DNA from 2 places in the Veillonella criceti genome. Region 2 is predicted to be linked to the other one. Evidence: a T-box and tRNA genes for the amino acid it is inferred to sense, from the RefSeq annotation. Region 2 holds a T-box; the other holds one or more tRNA genes.

Region 1 (15,545 bases), 240 kb from region 2:
CAAGTGCAGAATTACGTGCTTGGTGGAATCATCGGTGGGGTTATTTATAATGACGCTATAGGGGTGTTACAATTTTTATTAGTTTTGATAGGCTGGACTATTGTGGTTATGGCTTTGCGGTATTTAGCGGCCTATAATCACTATGTGAAACGAATTATTGATGGTAGTCCTGTCATTGTTGTTGAACGTGGCGAAGTGCAAGTTGAAGATTGTATGCGTCAGGGTGTTAGTGCAGGCGAGTTACATCTGAAGCTGCGAAGTGCTGGTGTTCGGCAGATACATGAAGTCCGTCGAGCAGTGCTTGAACAAAACGGACAATTGACAGTGGTTAAATATGGGGAAGATACGGTACATTATCCCTTGATTGCTGATGGGCAAGTGGATGAAAACGTGTTATCCTTAGTAGAAAAGGATCGTGCATGGTTGGATGAAACTGTGGCGACACAAGGCTATTCTATATCCGATGTGTATATGGCTGAATTAATCAAAGATGAGTTAGTCATTACTCCTTATGTTAAAGAGGGGCGTTAACACGTAAGGGGCGATGCTGAGAGGAGCTATTTATGGCAAGTTTACAGCGTGCGTTGTTAGTGATTGCGTTTTTATATATTTTCTATCATATTTATTCGTACGGTGTGACTACGACGAACATGATTGCTGTTGTTTTATTGATAGTATCCTTTATTTTAGAAATCACACGTAAGTCTAGGCGTGCTAAATTAGAGGCCTATTTTGCTCGTAAAGAAGCTGAATTAGCTGCGGAAGAAGCGGCTAAAACGGATGTCTTGATGGAAGATACAAGGGAGAATATAGTAGATAAAACAGTGTCAAAGAATGATACTAAGTAGGTTAGTTATAAGTCATATGTCATATGTGATATGTGTATATACTTGTTTAACCTGCTGGATTAAAATAGACAAGGATGTCTATTCCATGAGAAAGGAGTCTTGCATGAAATTAATTTCTTGGAATGTCAACGGTTTACGAGCCGCTGTGACTAAAGGGTTTATGGAGAGTTTTGAAAAGCTAGATGCGGATATGTTTTGTTTACAAGAAACAAAATTACAGCCTCATCAAATTGAATTAGCGTTGCCCGGTTATGAGCAATATTGGAACAGTGCGGTTAAGAAGGGCTATAGTGGTACGGCTATTTTTACTCGTCATAAACCGATTCAAGTGACTAATGGGATTGGTATTGAAGAGCATGATCAAGAAGGTCGTGTTATTACAGCGGAATTTGAAAATTTCTTTTTGGTGACTTGTTATACACCTAATAGTCAACGGGAATTGGCTAGATTGGCCTATCGAATGACTTGGGAAGATGCATTCCGCGAGTATTTGTTAGGACTAGATGCAAAGAAGCCCGTTATTCTTTGTGGTGATTTAAATGTGGCGCATAAAGAAATTGATTTGAAAAATCCAAAAACAAATCGTAAAAATGCAGGCTTTACAGATGAAGAACGAGCAAAGATGACAGAATTATTAGGTGTTGGCTTTACTGATACGTTCCGCAAATTATATCCTGATGTGACTGATGCGTATAGCTGGTGGTCCTATATGGGCAAAGCGCGTGATAGGAATGTAGGATGGAGAATTGATTATTTTATTACATCGTCACGTTTAGATGATAAAATTGTAGAAGCGCGGATTCATCCAGATATTTTTGGTAGCGACCATTGTCCTGTTGAATTGGATATTAATCTTTAGAGAGTGATCGATTTTGATTTATACTCTATAGAATTAGAAAAATAGAGCTACTTTATAGAGAAATATCTATATTTAATAGTCATATGAATGTAAAAATTGAGAGAGTCTAGCTAACATATGTTAGCTAGACTCTTTTTGTTTCCTGCTGTTTTTGATGTATGCGTATAAGTAATGGGAAAAATGATGAATATGAAAAATGAATGGTGAATATGAGCGCTCTGTGTTATAGTGTTAACAGGATATAGATTAGTTTGTATTAAACTATTGAGTTTATTGTGTACACGCAATAAGGAGAAACGATTATGGCAAATTATAATCCCTACGAAAACATGCTTAATACTCTTGACGAAGCCGCTCAAAAACTTGGCTTAGAGCGTAACGATTATGAAGTAATTCGTCATCCAGAACGTGAATTGCAAGTAGCGATTCCAGTTCAGATGGATGATGGTCATGTAGAAGTATTTAGTGGCTACCGTACGCAACATAGCACTATTATGGGTGCAGCTAAAGGTGGCATTCGTTTCCATCCTGATTCTGACGAAAATGAAGTTCGTGCGTTGGCAGCTTGGATGACAATTAAAAACTCTATCGCTCACTTACCTTATGGTGGTGGTAAAGGCGGTATTAAAGTGGATCCTAAGAAATTAAGTCAGCGCGAATTAGAACGCTTAACTCGTGGCTTTGTACGTAAAATCGCACCTATTATTGGGGTAGATACTGACGTACCAGCACCTGATGTTAATACAAACCCACAAATTATGGCATGGATTGTTGATGAATTCTCTACATTAAAAGGCGTATGGTCACCAGGCGTTGTAACAGGTAAACCATTAGCTGTTGGTGGTTCTTTAGGCCGTAATGAAGCAACTGGTCGTGGTTGTATGTTCACTCTTAAGAGCTATCTTGAAAAGAATGGCAAAAAGATGTCGGACGTAACGATTGCCGTTCAAGGGTTTGGTAACGTAGGTAGTGTAGGTGCTTTATTGATGCATCGTGAAGGCGCTAAAATCGTAGCCATTGGTGATGTTCATGGTTCCATTTATAATGAAAATGGTATTGACGTTGAAAAAGCATACGAATATGCTAACTCTCATGGCCGTTCTTTAGAAGGGTATGAAGAAGCTGGTATGAAACGCATTCCAAATCCAGAGTTATTATTACTTGATGTAGATGTATTATACTTAGCAGCTCTTGAAAACCAAATCAATGGTAGCAATATGAAAGAAGTTAAAGCAAAAGCTATCTTAGAAGGGGCTAATGGGCCTACTACTAATGAAGCTGACCTATACTTCTTCGATAAAGGCATTGACATTATCCCTGATGTATTGGCTAATGGCGGTGGCGTTGTTACCTCTTATTATGAATGGGTTCAAAATAAAGCTGGTTTCTATTGGGACGAAGAAGAAGTAAATACTCGTCTTGAAAAGAATATGAAAATGAGTTTTGAAGAAGTATGGGCTATGCAACAGGAATACAAAGTATATCCTCGTTTAGCAGCCTACATGGTAGCATTGAAACGTTTAGTAGATGCTAGCAAACTTCGTGGCTTTAATGGCTAATTATTGTTTACTATGTACAGTTAAGTACATATCATATAACGCGTAGTTGTACTGTCTAACCAAAGCCTATGAAGTTGAGGCTCTATAATGATATAAAATAGAAGTATACTGTGCGCAACAGCGGCTAGGGAAATGATGCCTAGCCGCTTTTTATGTGACTTTTTGCTATAGAATTAAAAGCTTTTGGGAAAATGTAAAAATTATATAAAAAAGTACTTGCATTTAATTTGATTTTAGTATAGAATATCTCTTGTACCATTCCTCGATAGCTCAGTCGGTAGAGCAATCGGCTGTTAACCGATCGGTCGTAGGTTCGAGTCCTACTCGGGGAGCCAGTGGCCCGTTGGTCAAGCGGTTAAGACACCGCCCTTTCACGGCGGTATCGGGGGTTCGATTCCCCCACGGGTCACCAATATGGACGATTAGCTCAGCTGGGAGAGCGCCTGCCTTACAAGCAGGATGTCGGCAGTTCGATCCTGTCATCGTCCACCACATTGGCGAGTTCGCAATAGCGAGCTCGCTTTTTTATTTTATTATGTAACTTCATTGGCTAATAGCGTAAGATGTGGTAACATAAGAGAATAAATATATAGCTATTATGGATAAGTGAAAATCGATTGGCAGGAGGAATAAGATGTCTGCATATATACCGTATTTAGTTGTATTAGGTGTAGTTTTAGTTTTCTTTATTGTATGTTATTTAGTGTTTCGCGATGGCGGGCCACGTGAAGACGTTGCTAAGCAAGCTACAGACTCAGTTGCTAATGCTGATTATTATGCACGTAAACGACGTGATTATGGGGCTACCTACTATGGCGCAGAGAGTAAAACGGCTGATGAGGTGAGTGAAACCACTGAACAAGAATTAGCGGAGACCTTTGTACCTTTATCTAAGGAACAGGTAGGTAATGAATTTGATAGTGCTTTAGAAGATTCCACAACAACGAGTTTAGGTCGTGAGTTTGCCGCGTCTGTTAAAGAACGTCGCTTAGGTGATGATATTGTATCAGATTTAGACATGACAAAGCCGATGCTTAAGATTCCTACAGAGCCTGCGTCTACAATGGATCCTGATTTAGAATTAACGCGCCGAATTCAACGTGTTGTACCAGCTGGTGTTGAAGGAGCTGAAGCAGCCGATGATGCAACGCGTGTGATGCCTGTGATTAGCGATTCCTTGGGGAAAGATACAAAGAATGGCTATACGGCGAGTGATGGTAATCACGGACCGGCTTTAACGGATTTAATCGCATTAGGTACTAGTCATTTTATGAATTCCTTTGGTGCTGTTAGTCCGAGTACGAAGGAACAAGTATTAGATATTACCACGACGGCCTTTGAACGGTTAGGAATTACTGAGAGTGCTGAATTACATGCGCTATTAGAGAATATTGTGGTGCAAGAAGCGTTATTGTGTATGCAAAAGGCGTATGCAACGACACCGACGGCATGGATGAAAGAAACCGCTATTGAAGCCTTTATGGATGTAGTGCAGGAACCAAAATCGAGCACGCCATATTTAGTAGCGTTTGATGCTTTGCGTATTTTACCACATTTACAGCTCGGTCATTTTCAAATTTTAGCGTTAGCCTTGTTATTGCAATACTCGCGTAATTCGAATAACTATAGCTTAGAACATTTGCAGCATTATGTAGATAAATATATTGAGCCATTCTTGTCAGATTTGCCACGAGAAGAATCTATGTATCGTCAGCTTGATTATTTACGTTGTTCGACGGCTGAACCAGAACGCAATACATTCTGGGATATTATGATTCATTCGTATCCACTAGTATTTGCCTATGCTGGTTTTGATAAAGAAGAATTATCGCGCGCTTTGCGTGGGCAGGCTTTGGATGGTCGATATGTAGTAAAGAGTATTAACTCTCCTTTATTAAAATTGGCTGTTGTTGATGAAGGCTTGGCGATACGCTATTTCCAAATGGCTCAGATTGATAATCCTGAAATTCAACAGCATTTATTAGGGTTAGCGACAAGTAAACCACTTAACTTTACTCAAGCAGACCGCAAAAGGGTCTTAGAACATATTTCACCTGTATTACCAAAGGTAGCTGACATTTATGATGCTATGCCATTGAGCCATACAAGTCTCACATTGTTAGGTCTTTATTTAGGTCGGGCTCATGTGAAAGTGACGATTGGTGAAGAATTTGATTTATCACCTTGGTTTTGATAAAAGTATAGCGTGCTACATAGAGGAAACGCCACTCTTCCGTAGAGGAGAGTGGCGTTTTTGTATTTAGAATCAGCTAAAAGAAGCTGTAAAGTCCATGCTGTACTATTTTTAGTGCGTTAGAAACTATATTCACTAATTGCTTGTAAATCTAAGAGGGTTACTTTTTTACCTTCTAAGGTAATAATACTTTCATCTTGTAAGCGCCCTAATTCACGACTTAATGAAGTTCGCGATACATTGAGGACATCGGCCATTTCTTGTCGATTGTGAGGTAACGTAATGGGGTTTTGTTTTTGACGGCGATATAAATCATCGAAATACGCGAAGATGCGTTCACGCATGCCCTTTAAAGAGAGATAATGAACTTTACGGGTAAGGGCGAGTGCTTTTTCAGACATGTCATGTAGCAAATTAGTTAAAATTTGTTTTTGACAAGTATCACAATGATTAAACGAGTTAGTGAAGGCTGATTTAGGTAAAAATAGGACTTCGCAATCTTTAGTTGTTTGGATTGTAGCCGGCCAGTTTGGTATATCGGTAAATAGTAAAGCTTCGCCAAACATGGCAGAAGGGGTTAATTCGGTCATAATAGTGCGTTGGCCTAGTACGTTTTCTCGAGTTAAGTGGGCACGACCTGACAGTAATAATCCCATACCTTCCATAGGTTCGCCGGCAATCGCGATAAAACTATTCTTTTTGAATGTTTTGATGGTTAGGTCTGGAGAACTTAAAAAGAGTCGTAATTCGTCTTCTCCTATATGGCGAAATAAGGCGCTACTACTTAGCGTTGTTAAATATGAAGAAATAGTGTCATTTGATAATCCGATACTCATAGACGCCTCCTTTAGATAAAATTTTGGTAAATGTTGCCATAGCTACCGTTTTTCATTTACAAGTATAATATACTTTACTTGTAGTTACAAATAAACAACTTGCATATAGTGATAGTTTACTAGGTCTTGCAGCAAGTGATGTATATGTTTTAGCTTTCTTGCTAGTGTTGAGAAAGTGCGTATCGGGTGAGTCCCGAAGAAGGAGGATACTATGAGTATGTTTTGTTTCCAATGTGAACAGTCTGCTAATCCAGGTGGTTGTACTGTACAAGGTGTATGTGGTAAAACGGCACCTGTTGCTAATAAACAAGATGAATTGACAGCTGCTTTGATTGGATTAGCCCGTGCTTGTGATGCTAAAGGTGCATCTGCTAAAGAATACCAATTATTAAAACAAGGTTTGTTCATGTGTGTAACAAACGTTAACTTTGATGAAGATCGTGTACAAGAGTTTATTAATCGTGTAGAAGCAACGCGTACGGCTATTGATGGTAGTGCTCAAGATTTTGATTGGGAAGCTCTTTGGGTAGGTGAAGAAGATATCATTTCCTTACGTTCTACTTTGCTCCTTGGGATGCGTGGTATGGCTGCCTATGCTTGGCATGCCTCTGTACTTGGCTATGATGATGCTGAAGTAGATGCTTGGTTTGTAAAAGGTCTTGTAGAATTTGCTAAGGATCACAGTGCTGATGAATGGTTGGCTTTATTGATGGAATTCGGTCATGTAAACTTGAAATGTATGGCCCTTCTTGATGCGGCTAATACGGAAAGTTATGGTACACCAGTGCCAACTAAAGTGCCTTTGACAGTCGAACCAGGTCCTTTCATCGTAGTAACTGGTCATGACTTACATGATCTTAAAATGTTATTGGAACAATCCGAAGGTAAAGGCGTTAACATTTATACTCATGGTGAAATGTTACCTTGTCATGCGTATCCTGAACTTAAAAAATATGCACACTTAAAAGGGAATTTCGGTACAGCTTGGCAGAATCAGCAGAATGAATTTGATGGTGTACCAGGTGCATTCCTATTTACAACTAACTGTTTAATGCCACCTCGTAAAACGTATGAAGATAATATTTTCACTACTGATATGGTAGGTTTCCCAGGGCTTAAACATGTAGAGGCGAAGGAAGATGGCACTAAAGATTTCACGGCTGTTATTGAAAAAGCACTTGAACTTGGTGGTTATACAGAACCTCAAGAATTTACAGGGATTAATGGTGGTCATGAAGTAACAACTGGTTTTGGCCATGGTACGGTACTTAGCATTGCTGATAAAGTAATTGATGCTGTTAAAGCAGGGGCGATTAAACATTTCTTCTTGGTTGGTGGTTGCGACGGTGCTAAAGTAGGCCGTAACTACTATACTGAATTTGTAAAACAAACACCGAAAGATACAGTAGTCTTAACATTAGCTTGTGGTAAATATCGTTTCAATGACCTTGAAATTGGCGAAATTGGTGGCATTCCACGTATGCTTGATATGGGTCAATGTAATGATGCGTACTCGGCTATTCAAGTAGCTGTAGCATTGGCTGGTGCATTTGAATGTGATGTAAATGACTTGCCATTAACACTCGTATTGTCTTGGTATGAACAAAAAGCAGTATGTATCTTGTTAACATTATTAGCCTTAGGTATCCGTAACATCTATATTGGACCTACTTTACCTAAATTCTTATCTAGTAATGTATTAGGAATTTTAGTTGAAAAATTCCAATTACATCCAATTACTACACCAGAAGAAGATATGAAAGCAATTTTAGGTAATAACTAATTATATTTTAGCAAGTAATATAACTGAATTGGTGCTGTGGGATTGTAATTCATTAGTAGGCTAAAGGATTACAAAAACATATATAAGCCATGCAACCCCCTCCTAGGAGGGGGTTGTTTTTGTATTTTATGCTCAAAAATTCAACTTGTTTCCCTATACGAGATATTTTCTGTGCGCCAAGAAGCAAGTATTTATGGGCGAATTGAGAACGTAATGAATATGTCATGCATAAAAAGTATAGTGTTGTCTATTCTGCAAAAACAATCTGTGGTATAATACAAATTAAGGTAAGCCGTGGCTTTACGATATATGGTATAGAAGAAAAAGCCTTGTGACGGCGTGAAAACGTTTCCTGTAGGAGGACATAATGAGCAGTGTTTTTGAGATTATCGGGCCGGTGATGATTGGTCCATCCAGTTCGCACACCGCAGGGGCTGCGCGATTGGGCAAAATGGCGCGTTATATTTTTAAGGAACATATTGAACGCGTAGATTTAACATTATTTGGATCCTTTGCTAAAACCTATAAAGGACATGGCACTGACCGTGCATTGATTGGTGGTTTGTTGGGGTTTGATGCGGAAGATGAACGCATTCGTGATGCTTTTAAAGCAGCGGCTAAGGGGAATTTACAATATCAATTTATTGAATCGGCTGAAGATGGTGGTCATCCCAATGAAGTACGATTCGACTTATATGGAAAAAATGATTATCATATGTCAATCGTAGGTCGTTCATTAGGGGGCGGTCGTATTTTAGTGACAAATGTTAATGCGTTAGATGTAGAAATTTCTGGGGAAGATTATACAATCTTAACATTCCATCATGATTGCCCAGGTGTGATTGCAGCGGTAACTAGCTTATTAGGCCGAGCGGCGGTTAATATTTCAACCATGAAAGTATTCCGCAAACGTAAACACTGTGAAGCAGTTATGTTGATTAATACAGACTCCCCTGTTGAGGCGAGTGTAATGAGTGAAATTCAGAAGAATAAAGATATTTCTTCCGTTATGTATTTTGAACCATTAGAAAAGGCGGTAGCAGAATGAGTTACTTATATGAAACTTTAGCAGATTTGATGCATCTCAGCGAAACTCATGATTTGCCAGTTTGGGAAATTGTGATTCGAGCGGAAATGGAAGCTACCGGTGAAACTCGTGAAGCTATCGAAAGAGAAGCACTTCGTCGAGTACAGATTTTTAAAGATTCTGTAGTGAATGGGATTGAGGATCGTAAACGTACATTAAGCGGCATGTCTGGTGGTCAGGCACATGTGTTATTGGGACACAATCCGCGTTTATTGAGTCCAGTGGCGTATAAAGCCTTAACATATGCCATTGCGGTAAATGAAGCTAATGCTAAAATGTTCCGCGTAGTCGCTTGTCCAACAGCTGGTTCTTGTGGTGTTATGCCAGGCTGTATGTGTGCGGTTGGTGAAGAGTTTGAAATGGATGATGCGGCCTTTTTACGTGGTTTCTTTACCGGTGCAGGGATTGGCAATGTAATTACGAATCAGGCCTGTGTAGCTGGGGCTGTTGGCGGTTGTCAAGCTGAAGTTGGTTCGGCTGCAGCTATGGCTGCTGGGGCGATTGTAGCCATGTTAGAAGGCACTACCAAGCAGGTTATGAATGCAGTTGCTTTATGTTTGAAAAATGTGCTAGGTCTTGTGTGTGATCCGGTAGCAGGGCTTGTAGAAGTACCTTGTGTAAAACGTAATGGCGTTTATGCAGTGCATGCCTTTAGCGCAGCTGAAATGGCGATGGCTGGTTTAATTAGTCAGATTCCAGTAGATGAAGTCATTGAGGCTATGGACCGGATTGGTCGCGCTTTGCCAAGCACGCTTCGTGAAACGAGTGAAGGTGGGCTGGCTACGACAGAAACAGGTCGTCGTATTGCTGCTCAATTGCGCGATATGTAATATGAATGCATCTTTGCAAGGAAACTTGTGAAGATGCATTTTTTATATGATAAATTAGTATTGACCTACCTCTGATTTCTCTTAAATTGCTATATTCAAAAGGATGAATTTAATAAGGGGCTATGCTATAATAAAGTATTATGAGAGAGGTGAGGATGATGAAATGGTTTACACAGTCGAAGACAATACTGAAGCCGTCAGGGCCTATTTGGGCTGGGGCAGTGCGTATTATACAAGCTTTGGCGACAGCTGGGTTTGAAGCTTACGTCGTAGGTGGTGCTGTACGTGACTTATTACTTCATCAAGATCCTCATGATTATGATATTGTGACTAAGGCTAGGCCTGATGAAATCATAGCTGTTATGGAACAATGTGGATATACAACAACGGGTGTTATTGGCAAGTCTTTTGGTGTTGTGGTTGTTTCTGTACCAGAAGGTTCCTATGAGGTGACTACTTATCGGCAGGAACGTTATGGTGCTGATAGTCATCGCCCTGAAGAAGTAACCTATGCGGATTCGCTAGTTGAGGACGTGAAACGACGAGATTTCACTGTTAATGGGATGGCTATGAGTGTCACTGGTGAAGTGGTAGATTTAGTTGGTGGTTTGCAAGATTTGAAGAAACGGACATTGCGAACTATTGGTGATGCTAATGAACGATTTCAGGAAGATGCGCTTCGTTTATTTCGTGCATGTCGTTTCATTGGTAAACTTGACTTTTTACCGCATCGTACCTTATTAGCGGGGATGACGCCTAGCTTTGAACGAGTTAAAGGGTTGTCGCTAGAACGAGTGCGTCAAGAGTTGGACGGCTTGTTGGTAACACCGGCGGTGGCTAAAGGTCTTGATGTATTGGTTCAGTCAGGTCTTGCCAATTGTTCATGCCGTGTGTTAGAACATGGTGAGTATAAAGAAGTTCCTATCTTGCCAGAATTACATCATTTAGTAGGTTTGCCACAACAACCAGAATTTCATGCTTATGATGGCTGGCTACATACCTTAGCGGTAGTACAAGCTACTCGCCCAGACTTAACCTTGCGTTGGGCTGCCTTATTGCATGATGTAGCCAAAGGTGAAGAAGGGATACGCGGTTTTAATAATGGCCGTATCACGGATCGTGGTCATGATAAAGCGGGGGCTGTTATGGCAGAGGATATTTTAACGCGGCTCCAATATCCCAAACAGTTAGTTAATCGTGTGGCTTGGCTAGTAAGTAGTCATATGCGGTTTCACTATTTTGTAAATAATGAAGAGGCCGATCCATGGAAATGGATGCGCAAAGAAGCTGTAAGTGGTACATTTCGTAAAAGTGATGAATTAAAAGAGGCTGTTCTTCAAATGGCAGAAGTATGTGCCGCTGATGTCATTGGCTGTGGTCGCCCTCATAGTAGTACGGCAGGGACGCTGGCATTTGGTGATTGTTTAGCTGAGATTACTAAGTCTATGCCGATTCATACTCGTGATTTAGCATATGGTCCAGAATTGCCTGATTTATTAGGTAAGCAAACAGGAACGATTTTACAAGAATTATTAGTTCAAGTGCGTAGTGGTCAAGTAGCAAATGAGCCGACAGCCTTGTTAGCGGCGGCTGAGCGTAAATTGGCACGAAAAGCACATAAGGAGTTATAACGATTTATGATTAAAGGTGAAGAAAAAATAGCCTTTCGTGATAATATATTTAAGCTTATGGCTTTTGTGTCTTTGGCTATTGCTGTACTGGTTTGTCGTTTGATTTGGCTACAAGTCATTGATAAAACAACATTGGATACTAAAAATTTAGATCAGGTGGAAACAAGTCGTAAGTTACAATCACCGCGCGGTACCATTTATGACCGCAATGGGAACCCTTTGGCCATGAGTATGGTAACACGTTCGTTATATGCGGATCCTAAGATGATTAAAAAGTCACCAGACGAAATTGCCTCACTTATTGCGCCCTATACACGGATAAAAGAAGATGAAATTGTAAAACGGCTTAAAGAAGATACGGCTTTTATTTGGCTTGATCGCATGATGGATCCTGATAAATCGAAAGCGTTAGCGCAGGTCATGAAAGAAAATGAATTAGAAGGGCTTAATTTCGTAGAAGAAAGTCGTCGTTTTTATCCAAATGGCAATCTATTAGCGCAAGTGTTAGGTTTTGTAGGCACTGATGACAAGGGACTTGATGGCCTTGAAATGGCTAAGGATGATATTATCCGTGGTGGCATTACCAAAGAACTTGTTGCTACAGACCAACATGGCAATGCGATTTTTGGTTCAGTGCTTTCTAAATTTTTGCCAGAGAAAGAACGAAGCATTACATTAACAATTGATACGACAGTTCAGTTTATTGCTGAACGAGCACTCGATAAAGTTATGGCAGAGTCGAAGCCAAATGGGGCGAGCATTATTATTATGGACCCTAAGACTGGTGAAATTTTGGCTATGGCTAATCGTCCGACCTATGACCCGAATCATTATGAAAAAGGAAGTGAAAATTCCTTTAAAAATCGAGCTGTTATTGATATGTATGAACCGGGCTCGACATTTAAACCATTGACGGCTTCCGCAGCGTTAGCTTCTGGTAAATGGTCGGTAGATACTGTGTACAATGATATGGGGAGTATTAATATTAGTGGTCATACCATACAAAACTGGAATGGTGAAGGGTATGGCAATGTAAAATTATTAGAAATTTTGAAATATTCCATTAATACTGGGATGGCACAATTAGGTGTTACTACAGGTAAGTCCATTATGATGGACTATTTAAAGGCCTATGGATTTGGCAAGAAGACGGGCATTGAATTACCTGGTGAAGCAGAGGGTCAATTAATTCCTGAGGAAGATATTTCACAACTTGACTTAGCTACGATGGCGTTTGGTCAAAGTGTGGCGGTTACGCCTTTGCAAATGGTGCAAGCTTTTGGAGCTATTGCGAATGGTGGGAAGATGATGATGCCTCATATTATTAAAAGTATTAATAATCCTGATGGTAGCCCTGTAGAAACTGAAGAAATTAAAGAGGTGGGGCAGCCAATTCCTGAAGATGTGGCCAAAACTATTTTAGGCATGCTTGAAAAAGAAGTGTCTGAAGGGGGCGGTAATAAAGCGGCTGTTGATGGGTATCATTTTGCTGGTAAAACAGGGACCGCCCAAAAATTAGATGCTGAACACGGGGGGTACTTGGATGGACGTTACATCGCTTCCTTTGTTGGCGTAGGGCCGGTTGAAGATCCTCGTTTTGTAGCCCTTGTCGTAATTGATGACCCTAATGGAGTTTATTATGGTGGACAAATCGCGGCCCCTGTATTCAAAGACATTATGAGTCAATTAGTACGTTACTTCCAATTGTCGCCTTCGGTGACTAAGGAAAAGGATTTACAAGGACAGGAAGCGACACATAGACCGTCTAAACCAGCGGTGTCTAAATCGGATGATGGCACTATTATTTTGCCAGATTTTACAGGTTGGACAACGGGGGAAGTTCGTGATTGGCTTCATGAAGCGGGCTTACAATTTATTCCTGATGGCACAGGCTATGCGATTAGCCAAGATGAGCCAGGTGGGGCTGAAGTCTCTATAGGGGATGCTGTTACAGTATATTTTAAACGTTAAGGAGGATATGGCATGATGGAATTGCGTGGTAAGGCGGTGGCTGATGCTCACAAGGCAGTGTTAAATGAACGACTCGTTGCGTTGGAGTCTAAGGGGATTGTATTAACCTTGGGTATCTTATTAGTTGGTGACGACAAGGCAGCGCAGATGTATGCTCATTTTATGGAAAAAACAGCTAAGAGTGCAGGGTTTGCCGTTGATTTGGCTCATTTGCCAGCCTCTGCTAGTTTTGACGAAGTGGTTCAGGTTATTGAACGGTGGAATAAAACAGATACAGTTTATGGTGTGTTACCACTCATGCCTATGCCACCACAAATTGATAGAGATGCTTTAATAGAGCGCTTAGCGCCAGAAAAGGATATTGATGGTTTAACCTCTAAGAATATTGGGCTAGCAAGTGCAGGTAAAGGCGGTTTTTGGCCTTGTACACCACGAGCGTGTATGGCGATTTTAGAACATTACCATATTCCATTAGCAGGCAAAGAAGTCGTTGTGGTAGGCCGTAGTCAAGTGGTAGGAAAACCGGTGGCCCTATTATTATTAGAAAAACACGCCACTGTTACGCTTTGCCATTCTAAGACGGCTGATTTAACAGCTCATTTAAAACGAGCTGATATTGTGATTGCTGCTGTAGGGCGAGCGCATGTAATTACCGGTGACATGTTGAAAAAAGGCGCCGTCGTTATTGATGTGGGGATTAATGATTTAGATGGTAAAACGGTGGGGGACGTAGATTATGAATCCGCATTGTCGGTGGTAGGTGCGATAACACCGGTACCTGGTGGTGTTGGCTCTGTAACGACTACGATGTTGTTAGAGAATATTTATGAGGCGTATCATGCACGAAATGTCGATTGCTGAAGGAATTGTGGATATTGCGCTACAGACATTAGCGGCTAATCAGGGGACTGTTGTTCATGCGATTCAGTTGCGGTTAGGTGTTATGTCTGGTGTTGAACCTGACGCGTTACAATTCTGTTTTACGGCTGTTACTAGGAATACGGCGGCTGCTGGTGCTAGTTTGCAAATTGAAATGATACCATTGCGGGGTAAGTGTCTAGACTGTGATTATGAATTTAGTGTAGCCGATTATGTGTTTAAATGCCCGCAGTGTGGAAGTTTAGCGATTCAAACTATCACTGGTCGTGAGCTACAAGTGGCGTCAATTGATATGGATTAAAGAAAGGGAATTATGGAAGTTACAGTAATGACCGATGTGCTTGCTAAGAATGATGCTATTGCAGCTAACTTGCAACGCATATTTAAAGAAAAGAATATTTTTGTATTTAACTTATTAGGTTCGCCAGGGGCTGGTAAAACATCTTTGTTAGAAGCTACCCTAAAAGAATTGTCTAAAGAGTATTCCTTAGCTGTTATTGAAGGCGATTTGTATACGGCTAAAGATGCAGAACGAATTCATAAATTAGGAATCCCTGTTTTACAGATTAATACAGTAGGCGGTTGCCATTTAGATGCCAAGATGATTGAAGAGGCCTTGAGTGATTTAGATTTAGAGGCACTCGATATGATTATTATAGAAAATGTGGGGAATTTAGTATGTCCTGCTGAATTTGCTATTGGCGAAGCGATGAAAGTGACGGTTTTATCCGTTACTGAAGGGGAAGATAAACCGTTAAAATATCCACTTATCTTTAAAGAGTCGAAAGCGGTATTGTTAAATAAAGTTGATTTATTGCCATACATTCCGTTCGATAAAGCGAAAGCGTTGACAGATATTCATAACTTAAATCCTACGGCGGATGTATTTGAAGTGAGTTGTACTGCTAAAACAGGCATAGAAGAGTGGACCAATTGGTTACGAGCGCAAATTGATACAGCGCGAAAGGGTTAATTATGAAGGATTTACAGAAAATGCGGTTGGTTTTTGCATTGGGGGCTTTTTTATTACCTATCGCGGTAGGAATTATGCCTGTATGGGGTGCTGAT
Region 2 (15,545 bases):
TTATGGTAGAAGACCGTGTAGAACAGATGATTCAAGAAATGGCTATGAATTTAGAAAGCCGTGGTTTGAAATTAGAAGACTACTTGAAATTCTCCAACAAAACAATGGACGGCTTAAAAGAAGAATACCATGCAAATGCGGCTGAAAATGTACGTGCTGATTTGGTATTAGAAGCAGTGGCTAAAGCTGAAAACATCGAAGTAACCCCAGAAGATATGAATATCGAAATTTACACGATGGCTCAGCAATTTGGCGCCGATCCAAAAGAAGTTATGAATATTATTGTTAAAGAAGGCCGTGTAGCTATGTTGAGAAATTCTGTAGCTCGTAAAAAAGCAGCTCGTTTAATTATTGAGCAAGCTAAAGGCGCAGAATCCCAGGAAAAATAATCCACGGGCTATATAGGTACATGGACATGAGGTGTAGTTTATGTATGTACCAGTAGTAGTAGAACAAAGTGGACGTGGTGAGCGTTCCTATGATATTTACTCTCGTTTATTAAAAGATAGAATTGTGTTCTTAGGTGGCCCTATTAATGATGATGTGGCTAATCTTGTAATTGCACAATTACTATTCTTAGAAGCAGAAGATCCTGATAAAGATATTCATTTGTATATTAATAGCCCAGGCGGTGTTGTTACTGCTGGTATGGCCATTTATGATACGATGCAATATATCAAACCAGATGTGTCTACTATTTGTGTAGGCTCTGCAGCTAGTATGGGGGCAGTGCTCCTTACGGCTGGTGCTAAGGGCAAACGTTATGCGTTGCCTCATGCACGGGTTATGATTCACCAACCATTAGGTGGTGTACAAGGTCAGGCTTCTGAAATTGAAATTCATGCACGTGAAATTTTACGTATGCGTGAAGAATTAAATGGCTTACTTGCTTCTCATAGTGGTCAACCAATTGATGTTATTGCTCGCGATACAGATCGTGATAATTTCATGAGTGCGCAAGATGCTGTTACCTATGGTTTAATTGATGAGGTATTGACTAGACCTGTAGTAACTAGTAAATAATTAGGAGGACTAAGCTTGAAGAAAGACGAGAAAGAAACGTTGCGTTGTAGTTTTTGTGGACGCACCGGTGAGGAAGTTCGCAAGCTAGTGGCAGGTCCTAATGTATATATTTGTGATGAATGTGTAGAAGTTTGTCAAAATATTATTGATGAGGAACTCGGTCAAAGTGATGAAGTAGGTTTTGCTTTAAAGCATGTGCCTACACCTCACGAAATTAAAGAATATTTAGATGAATACGTAATCGGTCAAGAGGAGGCGAAAGTCTCCTTGGCCGTTGCTGTATATAATCATTACAAGCGTTTGCAAGTAAATAATACTGTGGATGATGTAGAATTGCAGAAAGCCAATGTATTATTTATTGGCCCTACGGGGAGCGGTAAGACATTACTTGCTCAAACCTTGGCCAAAATGTTAGAAGTGCCGTTTGCTATTGCAGATGCCACTAGTTTGACAGAAGCTGGTTATGTTGGGGAAGATGTGGAAAATATCTTGCTTAAACTTATCCAAGCAGCTGATTATGATGTAACAAAAGCAGAACGTGGTATTGTCTATATTGATGAAATCGATAAGATTGCCCGCAAGTCGGAAAATCCATCGATTACACGTGATGTATCTGGTGAAGGTGTGCAACAAGCACTTTTAAAAATCTTAGAAGGGACTGTTGCTTCCGTACCTCCGCAAGGGGGGCGTAAACACCCGCACCAAGAATTAATTCAAATTGATACAACCAATATTTTGTTTATTTGTGGCGGTGCCTTTGACGGTCTAGAAAAAGTGATTTCTAAGCGCACAGCGAAGAAAACTTTAGGCTTCGGGGCGGATATTCAAAAGCAAGAAGAAAAAGATGTGTCTGCTATTTTGAAGGAAGTTGTGCCTGAAGATTTACAAAAATTTGGCCTCATTCCTGAATTCATTGGTCGTTTGCCAGTTATGGTAACTTTGGATCCATTGGATAAGGAAGGGTTAATTCGCATATTAACAGAACCTCGTAATGCATTGACTAAACAATATGAAAAAATGTTGTCCTTAGAAGATGTAACATTGACATTTGAGAAAGAAGCATTAGAGGAAATAGCATCGGAAGCTATGAAACGAAATACGGGAGCTCGTGGATTACGATCCATCATTGAAAAAGTAATGAAGCAGGTTATGTATGATATTCCATCTCAGGAAGGGGTTACAGACTGCATTATTACACGTGATGCTGTGAAAGGCACAGCAGAACCGATACTCAAGAATGAGTCTACCGTTACAGGTAAGAATTAATTGTAAGTCTAAGAAACTCATTTCCTTTGGAATGAGTTTCTTTTTATAAATATAAACTTGAAAAGGAGCCTATATGAGTGAAACGAATTTTTCGTTGCCCTTAGTGCCACTTCGGGGCATGGTAGTATTTCCTAAAGTAGAAGTACGACTCGATATTGGTCGTGATAAATCCATTCGCGCTGTTGAAGAAGCTATGGCTAATGAACGTTTATTGGCCGTTTCTGCACAGTTAGATGATGAAGTGGAAAATCCAACGCAGCAAGATATTGCTGAAGTGGGAACGATTGTTAAAATTAAACAGATGCTTCGTTTGCCAGGTGGGCTGGTACGAATTTTAGTAGAAGGGATTACCCGTGCTAAAGTAGTGGATATTGACGAAAGTGGTACCTACTATCGTGCTACGATGGAAACGTTAGTTTCACAATATGATGATCAAGTGGAAACAGAAGCTTATCGTCGTTTAGCACAATCTAACTTTTTGAAATGGGCAGAAGAAACGAAGATGGTTACTGACGATGAAATTCGTCGCGTTATGGAACGTACAGAGCCATCGGAAACGGCTGACCAGATTGTACAATTTTTACAAACAGAATTAGTAACGCGTCAGAGTTTTTTAAGTGAACTTAACGTATTACGTCGTTTAAATATGGTAGTAGGCGCGCTAAATATGGAGTTACAAATCTCTGATTTGGAAAATTCTATCAATAATCAGGTGCGCCAGCAAATGGAAAAAGCACAGAAAGAATACTTTTTGCGTGAAAAAATTCGCGTGATTCACAATGAATTAGGGGATAAATCAGACCCTGATGAAGAAGCAGAAGAATTACGTGAACAGCTTAAGAAGCTCAAAGTATCAGACGAAGTACGGGAACGAATTGAGAAAGAAATCAGTCGTTATAGCCGTATGCCGGCTATGATGCCAGAAGCCAACATTTTGCGTAATTACTTAGATTGGGTACTTTCCTTACCATGGGATAAAGAAAGTGAAGACCGTCTTGATATTGCGGAAGCGGCTAACATTCTTGATGCAGATCACTATGGTCTTAAAAAAGTAAAGGAACGTATTTTGGAATTCTTAGCTGTTCGTAAATTATCGAATGCGCAAAGTGGATCTATTCTTTGTTTAGTAGGACCACCGGGGGTTGGTAAAACATCCTTAGCGACTTCAATTGCTAAAGCAATGAATCGTAAATTTATCCGTGCTTCACTTGGTGGCGTTCGCGACGAAGCTGAGATTCGCGGTCATCGTCGTACCTATATTGGTGCGTTGCCAGGACGTATGATTCAAGGGCTTAAGAATGCTGGTACTCGTAACCCTGTATTCTTGCTTGATGAAATTGATAAATTAGCCTCTGATTATAAAGGGGATCCATCCTCTGCCTTATTAGAAGTGCTAGATCCTGAGCAAAATTCTACGTTTAGTGATCATTTTATTGAAATTCCATTTGATTTCTCTGACGTATTTTGGATTACAACAGCTAATGTACCTGGTAATATTCCAGCGCCCTTAATGGATCGTATGGAAGTTATTGAACTTACCAGCTATATGGAAGATGAGAAATTAGAAATTGCTAAACGTTATTTAGTACCTAAACAAATTAAAAAACATGGCTTAACAGGTCATTCTGTTAAATTGTCTGATGCAGTGCTACGTAAAATTATTAGCGAATATACTCGAGAAGCGGGTGTTCGTCGTTTGGAAAAAACGATTGCTAAAGTATTCCGTAAATTGGCCTTTGAAATTATTGGTGGTTCTGAAGCAACACCTAAAGTAACGGTTAAGAATTTGTCTAATTATTTAGGGGCCCCTATTTATTTAGAACAAGAACGTGAAAAAAATGCACAAGTCGGTCTTGTTTGTGGTCTTGCGTGGACTTCTGTAGGTGGTGTAGTATTACCTTGTGAAGCAACAACTATGGCAGGGACTGGCAAATTATCCTTAACTGGTAGCTTAGGTAAAGTTATGCAAGAATCGGGTCAAGCAGCCTTGTCCTATATTCGTCATAATGCTAAAGAATTAAAAATTCCGGAAGATTTCCATAAGACGATGGATCTTCATGTGCATTTACCAGAAGGTGCGACACCTAAAGATGGTCCTTCGGCCGGTATTACTATGACATTGGCTATTGTATCAGCTTTGACAGGCCGTAAAGTACGTTCTGATTTGGCTATGACTGGTGAAATTACCTTACGTGGTCGTGTATTACCGATTGGTGGCTTAAAAGAAAAATTATTGGCTGCTTTACGTTATGGCATTAAAGAAGTTTTAATTCCCCATGGTAATATTAAAGACCTTGAAGAAATGCCAACCTCTGTCATTGAAGGGTTAACAATTACGCCAGTTAAAACGATGGATGAAGTATTAGCTAGAGCATTTGTGAAATGATGAAACAGAAGAAGAAATCAGTTAAAAAACCACAACCTATATATACGCGCAAAGAACCAAAGGGGCCACGTATTATTGCATCTAATTACGTGGCATCAGCGGTGCGTCCTGACCAGTATCCTGAAGGGGATACAGTAGAAGTTGCTTTTTTAGGACGTTCTAATGTAGGCAAATCATCCCTTATTAATTCCTTGTGTAATCATCGTGGCTTGGCCTTAGTAAGTGGTCAGCCAGGTAAAACTAAGACGATTAACTTCTTTACGATTACGTCTAAAGAAGATCTTAGCGAAACTGAAGAACGTCGCTATGAATGGTTCTTAGTTGATTTACCTGGGTATGGCTATGCTAAGACAGATAAAAGTAATCGCAATATTTGGTCATCTTTTATTGCCGATTATATTTTAAATTCAGAGCGATTAATGTTGCTCTGTTTATTAGTAGATGGTCGCCATCCTGAATTGCCGATTGATCAAGAAGCTTTTAATTGGTTACGTCAGGCAGGGGTGCCATTGCAGATTGTAGTAACTAAAATTGACAAATTAAACAGCAAAGAACGGCAACAAAATATGCGTTTTATTAAAGAGAATTTCCCTTGTGAAACGCCAGCCATTCCGTATAGTTCGTTAAAACATACAGGCCGTGAGTTGCTATTGAGTCGTATTAATCAAGTGATTGTAGGGGGCGAAGAATGAGTTTGATGAGAGAGATGGCGTTAATTGAACAAGTAAAAGCTGACCTCATTAAGGTGGAAGCCTATTTGGCGGACTCCTTAAACACAGGCTCAGAAGATTTTAATCAATTAATTCGCCCCATATCAGCAGCGGGTGGTAAGCGTTTACGGGCACGCCTATGCTTATTGATTGCGGGATCAGGTAATGCACCGGAAGAAAAACGAATTCCCATTGCAGCGGCTGTGGAAATGCTACATTTAGCGACATTAATTCACGATGATGTACTCGATCAAGCGGCTGTCCGTCGTGGTGCACCAGCTATTCATTGTAGTAAAGGCAATAAAGTAGCCATTTTAAGTGGTGACTATTTATTTGCCAAAGCCTTTGATGTAGTGGCACAGATTGAATCCGTAGCGTGTTTAAGGGTATTCTCCTTTATTATTTCTGCATTAGTAGAAGGGGAATTTATGCAAATGGAAGATGTATTTTGCATTACCCAAGGGACAGAGCGCTATTTAACTAAGACACAAAAGAAAACTGCTGACTTTATTGAAGCTTGTCTAGAATTAGGCGGTATTTTGGGTGATTGGACGTCCGAAGAAACCACATTGTTGAAACAATATGGTCATGGTCTTGGTATGGCATTCCAGATTACCGATGACATTATGGATTACTGTGCGACATCGGATACCACGGGTAAACCGGTAGGTAAAGATTTGCGAGAAGGGCTCATTACGTATCCGTTATTATCTATCATTACAAAAGAGAATGAACAATATATTACAGATACTGTGCATGCCATTGCAGGAGGCCAAGCGGCTGATGAATTGATTGAGTATGTAACGGCTCAAGGTGGTGTGGCTAAGGCAGAAGCTTTAGAAGCTACTTATCGTGAACAAGCGACGACCGCTTTAGCTGCATTGCCGGAATTTGCTGGTAAGTCAGTATTATATGAGGTATTAGATTCGTTGGCTCATAGAAAGGTGTAAATTATGGAATCGTTTCAGGTACGAGATTTTAATGACCCGAAACGAAAGCCTTCCTTGAATAGTGTGTTGGCGCAAAAAGAACGCCTCAAAGCGGCAGAGCGAGTTCGCCTCGGAGAAACGGTGGAAACTTCGCCGGAAAATAAAGCCATAGCCGATGTAGATTTAGAAGCTATAGAGCCACAGTATACGCCCTTAGAAGAGCAAATTATGGCTGAGAATAAGGCGATGTCTTTGGTTGGGCACTTAGGTGAACTTCGTAAACGAATTATTATTTCTGCTATCGCTATTTTGGTAGGCTTTTGTGTAGCCTATTATTATGTAGATGATATATTGGCTATCATTATAGCTCCAGCGGGTAAACTGTATTATATGAGACCAACTGAAGCCTTTTTTACCTATATGAAAGTCGCTTTAGTAGCGGGGCTTATTGCAGCTTCACCAATTTGGTTATATGAAGTGTGGGCCTTTGTCATTCCGGCCTTAACCAAACAAGAAAAGCAATTGACGAATTGGTTTTTACCATTTGCTATTATATTATTTATTATGGGAATTTTATTCTCTTATGCGTTGGTATTACCCGTGGCGATTCAATTTTTTATTGGCTTTGCTACCGATGAATTGCAACCTTTATTTTCCATTGGTCAATATATTGATTTTGTCATTGCCTTTGTTTTGCCGTTTGGTTTAATTTTTGAATTGCCAATTGTCATGATTATTATGGCAAAATTAAATTTGATTACCTCTGCCTTTTTGCGGTCTAAACGTAAAATCTTCTTATTTTTATCCTTTGTTATTGGTGGTTTAATTTCACCGACTCCAGACATGTTCTCACAGACTATGATTGCTATGCCGATGATTATTCTTTATGAAGTGAGTCTGTGGATGGTAGCGAAGGTGATGAAAAAATAATTAGTCACACATGATTAGGAGAGTCTGTTTGATTACTTTTGAAAAGTAAATTGACAGACTTTCTTTTTTTAGTTATTATGAGAGTTAGAAATACTCTTATATAGAGCAAGCGTCGATGAGGAAAAATCTTCTCCTAGCGTGGCAGAGAGCGTTGATAAGGTGAGAGCAACGTACGTGAATAGAAGAGGGTAGCCTCGGAGCTGATGAGATGAAGTTACATGGATGCGTAAGTGAATGTATTGTATATATTATAAGTATAAGTAGCTTACTTTGAGCGTTGTAATGCGTAGTTTTGTCCGGCTAACCCCGTTAACGGTAATGAGTGATTGCTACGGCAATAATCTAGGTGGTACCGCGGAAGTTAAGCCCTTTCGTCCTAATGGACGAAAGGGCTTTTTTATATACGATATAGGAGGAATTTGTGATGAGTGAGTTTAAAAATTTAACAACTTACAATCCAGGAGAGATTGAACAGAATTGGTATGAATTTTGGGAGAAACAAGGGTACTTCCATGAAGAAGTAGACAGCAATAAGAAACCATATAGTATTGTATTACCACCACCAAATGTAACAGGACAATTGCATATGGGGCATGCCCTAGATAATACCTTACAAGACATTTTGATTCGTTTCAAACGTATGCAAGGTTATAATGTTCTTTGGATGCCAGGGACTGACCATGCCGGGATTGCAACTCAGGTTAAAGTTGAACAAAATCTTATGAAAGAAGAAGGCAAAAGTCGCTATGATTTAGGGCGCGAAGAATTTGTTAAACGTGTGTGGGAATGGAAAAAAGAATACGGTAGCACAATTGTTAAACAAATTCGTAGTTTAGGGGCTTCTTGTGACTGGTCTCGTGAACGCTTTACCTTAGATGATGGCTATTATAAAGCGGTTCGGGAAGTATTTGTTAGCTTATATGAAAAAGGCTTAATTTATCAAGGCGAACGTATTACGAATTGGTGTCCAAGTTGTCATACCGCACTTAGTGATATTGAAGTAGAACATAGTGATGAAGCAGGTCATTTATGGTATGTAAATTATCCGGTAGTAGGTGAAGACGGCCGTTATGTAACGGTAGCTACGACTCGACCTGAAACAATGTTTGGTGACGTAGCTGTGGCTGTTAATCCTGAGGATGACCGTTATAAAGATATCATTGGTAAAACCTTATTATTACCATTTGTTAACCGTGAAATTCCAGTGATTGCTGATGATTATGTAGATCCTAGCTTTGGTACTGGTTGCGTAAAAATTACACCAGCCCATGACCCTAATGACTTTGAAATGGGGCAACGTCATAATTTACAGTCCATCATTGTTATGAATCTTGATGGCACTATGAATAGTGAAGCGGGGCATTTTGAAGGTTTGACTCGCGAAGTAGCGCGTAAACAAGTGGTAGCTGAATTAAAAGAACAAGGCTTACTTGTAAAAATTGAAGACCATGATCATAGTGTTGGTCATTGTTCTCGTTGTAATACGATTGTAGAACCGCTTGTATCAAAACAGTGGTTTGTAAAGATGGGACCTATTGCAGAACCAGCGCTTAAAGTTGTACAAGATAAAGCCATTGAATTTGTGCCAGAACGTTTCACGAAGACATACACTAACTGGTTAGAAGGCATTCGCGATTGGTGTATTTCTCGTCAATTATGGTGGGGGCATCGAATTCCTGCTTGGTATTGTGATGATTGCGGTGAAATTACCGTATCTCGTGAAGATATTGATGTATGTCCTAAATGTGGTGGTCATGTACATCAAGATGAAGATGTATTGGATACTTGGTTTAGTTCTGCTATGTGGCCGTTTGCGACTATGGGGTGGCCAGAAGAAACAAACGAACTTAAACACTGGTACCCAACGAGCGTGTTGGTAACAGGGTATGACATTATCTTCTTCTGGGTAGCGCGTATGATTTTCATGGGCCTTGAATTTAAACAAGAAATTCCATTTAAACATGTATTTATTCATGGGCTAGTTCGTGATAGCCAGGGCCGTAAGATGAGTAAATCTTTGGGCAATGGTATTAATCCACTTGACGTGATTAATGAATATGGTGCTGATGCTTTACGTTTCACTTTAGTAACAGGCAATACACCAGGTAATGATATGCGCTTTTATATGGAACGTGTAGAAGCTAATCGTAATTTTGCAAATAAGATTTGGAATGCCTCTAAATTTGTTCTTATGAATTTAGATAATTATGATCCTAATTTTGTACCTACAGAAGACGATCTCACGTTAGCTGATCGTTGGATTATTGATACATATAATCAAGCAGTAGCAACCATTACTGCGAACCTAGATAAATTTGAATTGGGTGAAGCGGCTTCTGCTGTATACGACTTTATTTGGAATAGCTATTGTGACTGGTTTATTGAATTGGCTAAACCACGTCTTTATAATAAAGAAGGTGGCCGTGACCGTGCTGTAGTACAGTATTTATTGGTTACAATTTTACGACATATGCTTGAATTATTACATCCATTTATGCCATTTGTTACCGAACATATTTGGCAACACTTGCCACATGAAGGTGAAAGCATTGTTGTTGCGCCATGGCCTACAGCCTTGCCGTTTGGTGATCAAAGTGCTAGTGCGGCTCAAATGTCTATTATGATGGATGCCATTAAAGGAATTCGTAACATGCGTGCAGAAATGAATGTACCAATGGGTAAACGAAGTGCTGTTATTTTAGCGCTTACTGACGAATCGTTGCGTGATGTAGTGAATAATCATCAAGATTACTTTAAAACGCTTGGTTGGGCTGAGACAGTTACTGTATTAGGCGTTATGGATGCGAAACCAGAAAATGCAACCGTTACTGTAGTTAATGGGCTTGAAGTATATCTATTACTTAAAGATTTAATCGATGTGACTAAAGAACGGGAACGTTTGACAAAAGAAAAAGAAACATTGAAGAAAGAAATTGCCCGTTTAGAAGGTAAATTAGGCAATCCTGGCTTCGTAGCTAAAGCACCAGCTGATGTAGTCGCTAAGGAAGAAGCGAAATTAGCTGAATATAAACAGAAACAGCAAGCCGTAGCAGAACGCGAAGAATTTCTTAAGACCTTATAGGAGGAAAGCATGACATATGCAGAGGCAGTAGCCTATTTAGATAGTTGTGTTCCCTTTGGAATTAAGCCTGGTTTAGAGCGCATTGAGGCGCTCTTACAGGCGATGGATAATCCTGAAACAGCATATAAAACAGTTCATATTACAGGGACTAACGGTAAAGGATCTGTAACAGCGTTGATAGATTCTGTACTCACTCATAGTGGTCGTAGAGTTGGTCGTTTTACGTCGCCTCATTTGATTAGTTACACAGAACGAATTTGTGTGAATGGTCGCTCTATTACGGAAGAGGCCTTTGGTGAATTGATTGCCAAAGTAGCTGAGGTAGTAACGAAGCTGGTTGATGGTGGTTTAGAGCCGCCCACTCAATTTGAAGTATTAACAGCGGCAGCCTTTCTGTTTTTCCGTGAGCAAGAAGTGGATTATGCCGTTATTGAAGTGGGCCTAGGTGGTTTATTAGACTCTACTAATGTAATTACCCCAGAAGTGGCGGTAATTACCAATGTTACCATTGATCATCAAGCTTATTGTGGCAATACGGTAGAAGAAATTGCCACTCATAAGGCGGGGATTATTAAACCGAAGGTACCCGTTGTGACAGCGGCACAAAGCAGTGCATTAGAAGTAATTCGAAGTAAAGCCAAGGAATTGAAATCTCAAATTTTGGTCTTTAATGAAGACTTCTCGATTAAGAGTCGTAGTGCTATGCCTGAAGGGCAGATGATTACGCTTGAAGATAAAGCAGGGCATAAGGATATGCTCTTTACTACCTTAGCTGGGGTTCATCAAGCGGTTAACTTAGCTTGTGCGGCTGAAGCATTACGAGTACTTATGAAATCTGATTCAGCTATTAGTGAAGAAACATTGCGTGAAGGCTTAGCACGGGCTAAGTGGGCTGGTCGTTTTGAAATTGTGAAACGATTAGATCGTCTCTTTATCTTTGATGGTGCTCATAATGCCAATGGGGCTGAAGCATTTCATTTGACCTATACAGAGTTATTTAAAGATAGAGCAAAGACGATGATATTAGCCGTCTTAGCTGATAAGGAAGTACAGGCTGTTGTGGATCAATTAGTAGGGTCAAAGGATTCTGTCATAACGGTACCAGCTCCGACACCACGGTCTTGTACACCTGAAGAATTGGCGAGTCATATTCATAGCGAAGTTTCAACAGCTAGTTCTGTAACTGAGGGCTTAGAGAGAGCCATGAAGACTACAAAAGCGGGGGACATTATTGTAGTCGCTGGTTCGTTATATATTTTAGGGGAAGCTGAGCAATGGTTAAACGCTCAGTAATGGTGTAATATGCCTAGCGCAGTTTGCCTCGATAGGGGCCAAGAGTTGAAACAATATATTACTAGACTCCTATATGCGATTGTCTTGGTTATGCCTTTGCATCAATTATTAGGTGATATTTTGGTGGTATTGGCTTTAGTACTCAGTATTTGGGATACAGTACGGTATCGTCCATTATCAAAGCCCGCTTCTTGGTTACAATGGTGTGTGTTGGGTTTTATGGGATGGAGTTTATTATCCTCTTTGGCTTCAACCCGGCCGATGTTTACCGCTTTTAGTTGGCTATATAATGTGGGGATGTATGGAGCCATTTATTTCCTTACCTATCGCTATTTAAGGGAGCCTGAACAATGGCGTACATTTTTGCGGATTTTTATATGGTCTGCCTGTATTGTATGCATTGTAGGGGTCTATCAGTACATGACTATGTCTATGGATTTGTTGCAGGAATGGGTAGATGCTAAACATTTTCCACTTTTGAAACGGCGTATGTTTGCAACTTTGCAAAATCCAAACTTATTTGGTGAGTACTTGCTCATTGTATTGTCTGTTGCTGGAACAGGTATATTCCAAGGGCTAAAGGAGAAGCGTTGGCGTCTATTGGCCTGGATGGTACCTTTATCATTATTCTTTTTAATTTGCATGACATTAACCTACTCACGAGCGATTTGGATTAGCTTTGCTTGTGTAATTATTTATTGGGGAATCGTAATCGATCGACGATTATTGCTTTCTTTATTAGCTATTCCAGCTATACTCTTTTTCTATCATGGTGAAGTGGCATCACGGCTGTGGTCTTTGTTTGACGGTAATGATACATCTGCTGTATTGCGTTGGGCCTTGTGGGATAGTACGACTTATATGATTGTCGATTATCCTGTATTAGGCATCGGTTGGGATGCGTTCTGGTTTGTATACCCTCACTATAATTATTATATTCAGGCACCGGATGTGGTTATTTATCATGCTCACAATATGTTTCTAAATGTTTTGGCTGAAATCGGGCTTCCTGGGGCGCTGTTCTATTTTGCAGCTATTTATGGCCATGCTGTGTATGCTTTGCGATTGCCAAAAGCAACAATTAGCAATATTGTAAAATATGGTATGGGCGCTGTTGTAGTAGGGGTTACAATAAGTGGTCTTTTTGATCATGATTTATTCAGTCACCAAGTATCGGTTATTTTCTGGCAACTATTAGGTTGGGCTTCCGCTGTCTTATATACTTATAAGAAAAATAACTATAAGACTTCGTAAATACCGATAGAATAGACCTTTGAAAACTTTTTGTGATTGATGTAAGTTAACAATTTAATATGATTTTTAATAGGTATCATGATTTAATATCATGATACCTATTTTCTTTGCGTATGAAATGCCGTTTAATCATATTGGTTGACAAAGGGACTTAATTCTTCTAATATTAGCCATAGTTTGAAGTATAACTCTCTAATCAATATCTAAATATGTCGATAAAAGGGAAGTTTTTCGATACAGTAAAATGTTGGTAAAAATAAAAAAATATTCACAAAAAAAGAGGATATTTTAAACTTTTGTCGAATATGTATAGTGTTGGAATGCGGAAGTACAATTTAATGTCATTCAAACTTTAAAAGGAGATGGTAGTGATGATTAACATCCTCGATCGCGTGCAAGGTGAAGCTCTTCAAGCAAAAATTAAAACTGCAGAAGAAGCCGCTTTGTTGATCAACCCTGGTGACCATGTTGGGATTAGTGGATTTACCCCTTCTGGTTATCCAAAAGCAGTTCCTTTGGCATTGGCAAAGAGAATGGAAAGTGATCCATTCAAAATTGACTTGTGGACTGGTGCCTCTGTTGGTGATGAAGCCGATGGTGCGTTAACTCGTGTTGATGGTATTGCTCGTCGATTCCCATATCAGACGAATGGCGATATGCGTAAAGCACTTAATGCAGGCAAAGTTCGTTACAGCGATATGCATCTTAGTCAAACAGCTCAAAACGTACGCTATGGTTTCTATGGCGATTGCGATATTGCTATCGTAGAAGCCGTATGCATCCGTGAAGATGGTGGGATTGTTCCTTCTACATCAGTAGGTAACACACCAACTTACATTAGCCAAGCAAAAAAAGTTATTGTTGAAGTCAACGTAAGTCAACCAATGAGTTTGGTAGGCATGCACGATATCTATGAACCATTGGATCCACCATATCGTCAGCCATTACCAATTACGGCAGCTGGTAATCGCGTAGGGACTCCATACATCCCATGTGATCCAGAAAAAATCGTAGCTATTGTACCATGTGACATTACTGACAAGACTCGTCCATTAGCACCAATTGATGATGATGCTAAGAAAATGAGCCAACATTTAATCGAATTCTTCGAAAATGAAATCAAACATGGTCGTTTGCCTAAGAATTTATTGCCATTACAATCTGGTGTAGGTTCTGTAGCGAATGCTGTAATTACAGGCTTGGCTCAAGGTCCATTTACTAATTTATCTATCTTTACTGAAGTAATTCAAGATGGTATGTTTGACCTTATTGATGCTGGTAAAGTAGAAGTATGTTCAGGGACCGCTCTTTCCCCATCACCTGATGGATTAAAACGTTTTTATGACAACGTTGATTTGTACTCGAAGAAAATTATTCTTCGTCCGCAAGAACTTTCGAACAGTCCTGAATTAGCTCGACGTCTTGGCGTTATTGCTATGAATACAGCGATTGAATTTGATATCTTTGGTAATGTAAACTCCACTCACATTATGGGTAGCAAAATGATGAATGGTATTGGTGGTTCTGGCGACTTCGCTCGAAACGCTTATATCTCCATCTTCTGTACAAACTCTGTAGCCAAAGATGGTGCAATTAGCTCTATCGTTCCAATGTGCTCTCACATTGACCATACAGAACACGATGTAATGGTATTCTGTACTGAACAAGGTATCGCTGATTGCCGTGGTTTAGCTCCGGAAGAACGCGCTCGCTTAATTATTAAGAACTGCGCTAATCCAGAATATAAACCAATGTTAGAAGATTACCTCGAAAGAGCTTTGGTGGCAACGAAACACGCCCATACACCAATTTTGCTTGATGAAGCTCTTTCTTGGCATAAACGTTTCCTTGAAACAGGAAGCATGAAGAAGTAAGGTATTTTTAGGAGGATGATGAAAACTATGGCTAACGAAGCTCTAAAAGCTAATCTTGCCAAATATGAGGCAGAAGTTAATGAAAAAATTGCGAAATTCCCAGAACGCAAAAATTTGAAGTATAACCGTTTATACACTCCACTTGATATTGAAGGTTTTGACTATGAAAAAGATTTAGGGTTCCCTGGTGAATTCCCTTACACTCGTGGTGTACAACCTACAATGTATCGTGGTCGTTTCTGGACAATGCGTATGTACGCTGGTTTCGCTACTGCTGAAGAATCCAACAAACGTTACCGTTACCTTATCGAATCTGGTGCAACTGGCCTTAGCTGCGCATTCGACTTACCAACTCAGATTGGTTATGACTCTGACGACGCTATGGCAGAAGGCGAAGTTGGTAAAGTAGGGGTAGCAATCGACTCCTTAAAAGATATGGAAATTCTTTTCGACGGCATTGACCTTGGTAAAGTTTCCACATCTATGACAATTAATGCACCTGCATCTGTACTTCTTGCTATGTACATTGCAGTAGCTGAAAAACAAGGCGTACCTGCTTCTGCATTGATGGGTACTATCCAGAACGATATTCTGAAAGAATATGCTGCTCGTGGGACTTACATTTTCCCTCCAAAACCATCCATGCGTTTGATTACTAATATCTTCGAATATTGCTCTCAGAATGTACCAAAATGGAACACAATCTCCATTTCCGGTTACCATATCCGTGAAGCTGGTTCTACAGCTGCTCAGGAAATCGCATTTACAATCGCTGATGGTATCGCTTACGTAGAAGCT

What was found. The T-box of region 2 lies ahead of DYE54_RS09460 (valine--tRNA ligase). A T-box ahead of a tRNA ligase gene usually reads a tRNA of that ligase, here a tRNA-Val.
Region 1: it encodes a tRNA-Val, which carries the amino acid that the T-box ahead of DYE54_RS09460 (valine--tRNA ligase) is inferred to sense. The anticodon was not compared.

What each region holds. Positions count from the first base shown of each region.
Region 1 covers NZ_UHIO01000001.1:1,857,703-1,873,247, forward strand. The annotation lists gene DYE54_RS08230 (DUF421 domain-containing protein) at 1-531, shown strand, start outside; gene DYE54_RS08235 (hypothetical protein) at 564-848, shown strand; gene DYE54_RS08240 (exodeoxyribonuclease III) at 952-1,707, shown strand; gene DYE54_RS08245 (Glu/Leu/Phe/Val family dehydrogenase) at 2,010-3,266, shown strand; tRNA gene DYE54_RS08250 (tRNA-Asn) at 3,526-3,601, shown strand; tRNA gene DYE54_RS08255 (tRNA-Glu) at 3,604-3,678, shown strand; tRNA gene DYE54_RS08260 (tRNA-Val) at 3,683-3,758, shown strand; gene DYE54_RS08265 (LPO_1073/Vpar_1526 family protein) at 3,901-5,460, shown strand; gene DYE54_RS08270 (Crp/Fnr family transcriptional regulator) at 5,580-6,296, opposite strand; gene hcp (hydroxylamine reductase) at 6,508-8,079, shown strand; gene sdaAB (L-serine ammonia-lyase, iron-sulfur-dependent subunit beta) at 8,447-9,127, shown strand; gene sdaAA (L-serine ammonia-lyase, iron-sulfur-dependent, subunit alpha) at 9,124-9,996, shown strand; gene DYE54_RS08290 (CCA tRNA nucleotidyltransferase) at 10,155-11,627, shown strand; gene DYE54_RS08295 (penicillin-binding transpeptidase domain-containing protein) at 11,634-13,598, shown strand; gene DYE54_RS08300 (bifunctional 5,10-methylenetetrahydrofolate dehydrogenase/5,10-methenyltetrahydrofolate cyclohydrolase) at 13,611-14,459, shown strand; gene hypA (hydrogenase maturation nickel metallochaperone HypA) at 14,437-14,778, shown strand; gene hypB (hydrogenase nickel incorporation protein HypB) at 14,791-15,450, shown strand; gene DYE54_RS08315 (hypothetical protein) at 15,453-15,545, shown strand, end outside.
Region 2 covers NZ_UHIO01000001.1:2,101,561-2,117,105, forward strand. The annotation lists gene tig (trigger factor) at 1-389, shown strand, start outside; gene clpP (ATP-dependent Clp endopeptidase proteolytic subunit ClpP) at 430-1,023, shown strand; gene clpX (ATP-dependent protease ATP-binding subunit ClpX) at 1,039-2,289, shown strand; gene lon (endopeptidase La) at 2,363-4,675, shown strand; gene yihA (ribosome biogenesis GTP-binding protein YihA/YsxC) at 4,675-5,367, shown strand; gene DYE54_RS09450 (polyprenyl synthetase family protein) at 5,364-6,335, shown strand; gene tatC (twin-arginine translocase subunit TatC) at 6,339-7,244, shown strand; T-box leader at 7,348-7,626, shown strand; gene DYE54_RS09460 (valine--tRNA ligase) at 7,669-10,326, shown strand; gene DYE54_RS09465 (bifunctional folylpolyglutamate synthase/dihydrofolate synthase) at 10,336-11,619, shown strand; gene DYE54_RS09470 (O-antigen ligase family protein) at 11,665-12,873, shown strand; gene DYE54_RS09475 (acetyl-CoA hydrolase/transferase family protein) at 13,245-14,747, shown strand; gene DYE54_RS09480 (acyl-CoA mutase large subunit family protein) at 14,775-15,545, shown strand, end outside.